DNA from 2 places in the Burkholderia sp. 10_S31 genome. Region 2 is predicted to be linked to the other one. Evidence: riboswitches for the same ligand, from Rfam matches in the RefSeq annotation. Region 2 holds a riboswitch; the other holds the start of a gene.

Region 1 (2,195 bases), on a different contig from region 2:
CCAGGTTGCGCTGGCGCGTACGGCGACCGATCGCCAGTCGCTGCTGGAAAGCTACCGGGTCGACATCTGGCTCGCGGCCGCGCTCGGCGCGCTGCTGGTCGGCGCGCTCGGCTACGCGGTCGCATCGCGCGGCCTGCGCCCGGTCGAGAGCCTCGGCCGGCAGACGTCGCGCATCGAGGCGCACAACCTGAACGCGCGCCTCGATGCACGCGGCGGCCCGGTCGAACTGCGCGAGCTCGCCACGTCGGTCAACCGGATGCTCGACCGGCTCGAGCGCGCGTTCGTGCGGCTGTCGCAGTTCTCGTCCGACCTCGCGCACGACATGCGCACACCGCTCGCGAACGTGATCAGCGCGTCGCAGGTCACGCTGTCGCGCGCCCGCACCACCGAGGAATACGAAGCGCTGATCGATTCGAACATCGAGGAATGCGAGCGGCTGCAGCGGATGATCGAGAACATGCTGTTTCTTGCGCGCACGGACAATGCGCGACAGCACCTGAAGACTGTCGAACTCGACGCGGGCAACGAACTGCGCCGGCTCGCGTCGTATTTCCAGGCGCTGGCGGACGAAGCCGGCGTGCACCTCGACGTGCGGGGCGAAGCGCCGGTCGTCGCGGACGCGACGCTGTTTCGGCGCGCCGTCAGCAACCTCGCGTCGAACGCGCTCGAACACGCGGAATCCGGGTCGACGGTCGAGCTGGCCGTATCGACGCGGCCCGGGTACGCGGTCGTCGAAGTCACGAACCGCGGCGCGGCGATTCCGCCCGAGCAGATCGAGCGGATCTTCGAGCGCTTCTACCGGATCGATTCGTCGCGGCACGGCGCGGCGCGCAACGCCGGGCTCGGGCTCGCAATCGTCAAGTCGATCGTCGAACTGCACCGCGGCAAGGTCGAGGTCGCGAGCCGCGACGGGCGCACGACGTTCGCGCTGTATTTCCCGGCCCGGGCTTCATGACCCAAGCGTGACGCGCGCGCACGCCGATTGCTTCGCCGTACGCCATGCGCATCCGCTGTAATGCGACTTACCGTCCCGAATGAAAGGGTGTGACCGCCCAATCTTGCCGAAAGCGGCCGGCTCGGCTAGACTGCCTTTCGTCTTTGGGGAGTAGCCTGCTTTCCTTCCCCGGAAAGCGAACGCGTCAACACACTCGGCCTGCGGCCGTGGCGCGTTCGGCCGAATCGGTCTGGCGAGACCATCGACGCATCGCGTCGGTCCTGGTCGGACGTCGGCAGATGCGTCATGGTTCGTCCACGTCCGACCACGGAGTCCCCATGTTCCTCCTTGCCTTCCCTTCACATTTCGTGAGTTCCACGACCGTCCGCATGCCTGCCTGCGGAGGTGCCGCATGACGTCGATGCTCGTCGAACTGGCGTTCATGCTGATCGTCATCCTGGTCGCCGCCGAACTCTTCACGAATGCGCTCGAACATCTCGGCGAACGGCTGAAGATTTCCGAGGGGGTCACCGGTTCGCTGTTCGCGGCCGTCGGCACCGCGCTGCCCGAAACGATGGTGCCGCTGCTCGCGCTCGCGGGCGGCACGTCGAACGCGGCCGTCAACGAGGAAATCGGCGTCGGCGCGATTCTCGGCGCGCCGCTGATGCTCGCGACGCTGACGACTTTCCTGATGACGCTCGCCGTGATCCGCTCGCGCGGCCTGACCGGCACGATCGCGCCTGAGCGGACCGGCTTCGTGCGCGACCTGAACTACTTCATCGCCGCGTTCGCGCTCGCCACCGTCGCGATGTTCATCCCGCATCACGTGTGGGCCGTCCGCGCGCTGCTCGCCGTCATGCTGGTCGGGATCTACGTGATGTACGTGGTAATGACGTTCCGCGCATCGATGCAGCTCGTCGATGCCGGGCACGGCACCGAAGCGCCGCACGCGATGTTCCTGTCGCGCGTCGGGCTGCCGACCAACCTCGCGACCATCGCGCTGCAACTCGCGCTCGGCGTCGCGCTGCTCGTCGGCGGTGCGAAGGGCTTCATTCATGGCGTCGAGGGCGTGTCGCACCTGCTCGGCATTTCCGCGCTGCTGCTGTCGCTGATCATCGTACCGATTGCGACGGAGCTACCGGAGAAGGTCAACAGCGTGCTGTGGATCCGCCGCAAGAAGGACACGCTCGCATTCGGCAACATCACCGGCGCGATGGTGTTCCAGGGCACGCTGCTGCCGGCGATCGGCATCATGCTGACG
Region 2 (2,195 bases):
CTCACGCCGCGCTTCGCGCCGACGTCCACCGAGGCCCAGCTCGAGGCATGCGGCGAACTCGCGCGCCGCCATCCGGACGTGTTCGTGCAGAGCCACGTCGCGGAAAACGTCGATGAAGTGAAATGGGTCGCGGAGCTGTTCCCCGGCCACCGCAGCTATCTCGACATCTACGATCGCTACGGGCTGCTGCGTCCGCGCGCGGTGTACGGCCACTGCATCCACCTCGACGACGAGGACCGCCGCCGGATGGCCGAGACGCGCACAGTGGTCGCGCACTGCCCGACGTCGAACTTCTTCCTCGGCAGCGGGCTGTTCGACTTCGACAAGGCTGGCGAATACGACGTGCCTGTCACGCTCGCCACCGACGTCGGCGGCGGCACGTCGTTCTCGATGCTGCAGACGATGAACGAGGCGCACAAGGTCGCGCGGCTGTCGGGCCACCACCTGAGCGCCACGCGGATGTTCTGGCTCGCGACGGCCGGCGCCGCGCAGGCGCTCGATCTCGCCGACACGGTCGGCACGCTCGCGCCGCGCACCGAAGCGGACTTCGTCGTGCTCGACCCGCAGGCCACGCCGCTGCTCGCGCGCCGCACGAAGCGCGCGGATTCGCTCGAGGAACTGCTGTTCGCGTTCGCACTGCTCGGCGACGACCGTGCCGTGTATCGCACATACGCGGCCGGCCGGCTCGTGCACGAGCGCGGCGCCGCGCGCCGCGCCGCCGCGTAACTCACGCGCGTTTGCCTCGCCCTGCTCCGGCATGCGCCACGATGCATGCCGGAGCCGCCGAATTCGCGCCGCGCACGGCACACACCGTGCTAGAATTCGCCGCTCATTGGGGAGTAGCCGCTCCGCTCGATGCCCCGCGCCCCCGGCGCGCATCGTGACGGAGGCGTCCGTCAACAGACTTGGCCGTTCGGCCATGGCGGACGCAGCCACCGAGGCCTGGCGAGACCGATGGTTCACTACGCGCCGCTTCAGGGCCCGGCGCGCGGCGGATCGTCGCTCGCACGCACAACACCGGCCCGTGGAACCCCATACGTGTCCCAAGCCTTCCTGATCTCCACCGGCGCCGTCGCCCTCGCTGAAATCGGCGACAAGACCCAACTGCTGTCCCTCGTGCTGGCCGCGCGCTATCGCAAGCCCGTGCCGATCATTCTCGGCGTGCTCGTCGCGACGCTGGTGAACCACGGCTTCGCCGGCGCGCTCGGCGAATGGCTCGGCGCGCTTGTCACGCCGTCGATCATGCGCTGGGCGCTCGCGTTCTCGTTCATCGCGATGGGGTTGTGGATCCTCGTGCCGGACAAGCTTGATGCCGACGAAGCCAATACGAACCGCTCGCGGCTCGGCGTGTTCGGCGCGACGCTCGTCGCGTTCTTCCTCGCGGAAATGGGCGACAAGACGCAGATCGCGACCGTCGCGCTCGCCGCGCGCTTCCAGGATTACATCGGCGTGGTGGCCGGCACGACCTTCGGGATGATGCTCGCGAACGTGCCCGCGATCCTGCTGGGCGACCGTTTCGCGCACTGCCTGCCGACGAAGCTGGTCCACGGCATCGCGGCCGTGCTGTTCGTCGTGCTGGGCGCACTGGCGTTGCTCGGCGTCGGGGTCTGACGCACGCCGGCAAGCGGCGCGGCCGGGCGGCCGCGCCAGAGTCGACAGCGCGTTACTTCGCGACCACCGCGCCCGATGCCGGCACGGCCGGCACCGCACGCTCGTTGGCGGCCTGCGGCGCAGCCGGGCCACCGCGCTTGTCGACCGGCAGCCGCACCGTGCGGATCGCGCCGTTCGCCAACGGGAAATCGGCGAGCGCGCTGCGCGCGAGAAACGGCATCGCATACAGCAGCGCACCGTTGTCGCCGGTGGTGCGTGCGGTCACGTTGTAGACCTCCTTGCCGGTGGCACGCTCGGTAATCCGGATGCCGAGCGTGTAGTCGAAGACCTGGTAGGTCTGCGCGACATAGCCGGCCGGCATCGGCCCCCAGGGCCCCCACGGGCCCCACGGCCCGCCCCGCCAGTACGGCCCCGGCCCCATGAACCACGGGTCGTAGTAGACCGGCTGCGGCACCGTCACCAGATCGCTGCCGACCCCGTAGGTCAACCCGACCAGATAGCGCGCCTGCGCGGTCGGCACCTGCCGGAACGCATACGCGGACAACTCGTTCGCGACGATCGGCTCGTAGGTCGACTGCTCGATG

The links. A riboswitch is a leader RNA that binds a small molecule or an ion and turns the genes downstream of it on or off. The one in region 2 is predicted to bind manganese.
Region 1: linked by a shared signal. The riboswitch ahead of AC1Z3W_RS03045 (sodium:calcium antiporter) and the one ahead of AC1Z3W_RS23355 (TMEM165/GDT1 family protein) in region 2 are both predicted to bind manganese.

The regions. Positions count from the first base shown of each region.
Region 1 covers NZ_JBXOWK010000001.1:659,003-661,197, reverse strand. Annotated here, with positions in the region: gene AC1Z3W_RS03050 (heavy metal sensor histidine kinase) at 1-955, shown strand, start outside; yybP-ykoY riboswitch at 1,089-1,264, shown strand; gene AC1Z3W_RS03045 (sodium:calcium antiporter) at 1,347-2,195, shown strand, end outside.
Region 2 covers NZ_JBXOWK010000003.1:710,552-712,746, reverse strand. Annotated here, with positions in the region: gene guaD (guanine deaminase) at 1-726, shown strand, start outside; yybP-ykoY riboswitch at 823-960, shown strand; gene AC1Z3W_RS23355 (TMEM165/GDT1 family protein) at 1,039-1,611, shown strand; gene AC1Z3W_RS23350 (DUF4136 domain-containing protein) at 1,664-2,195, opposite strand, start outside.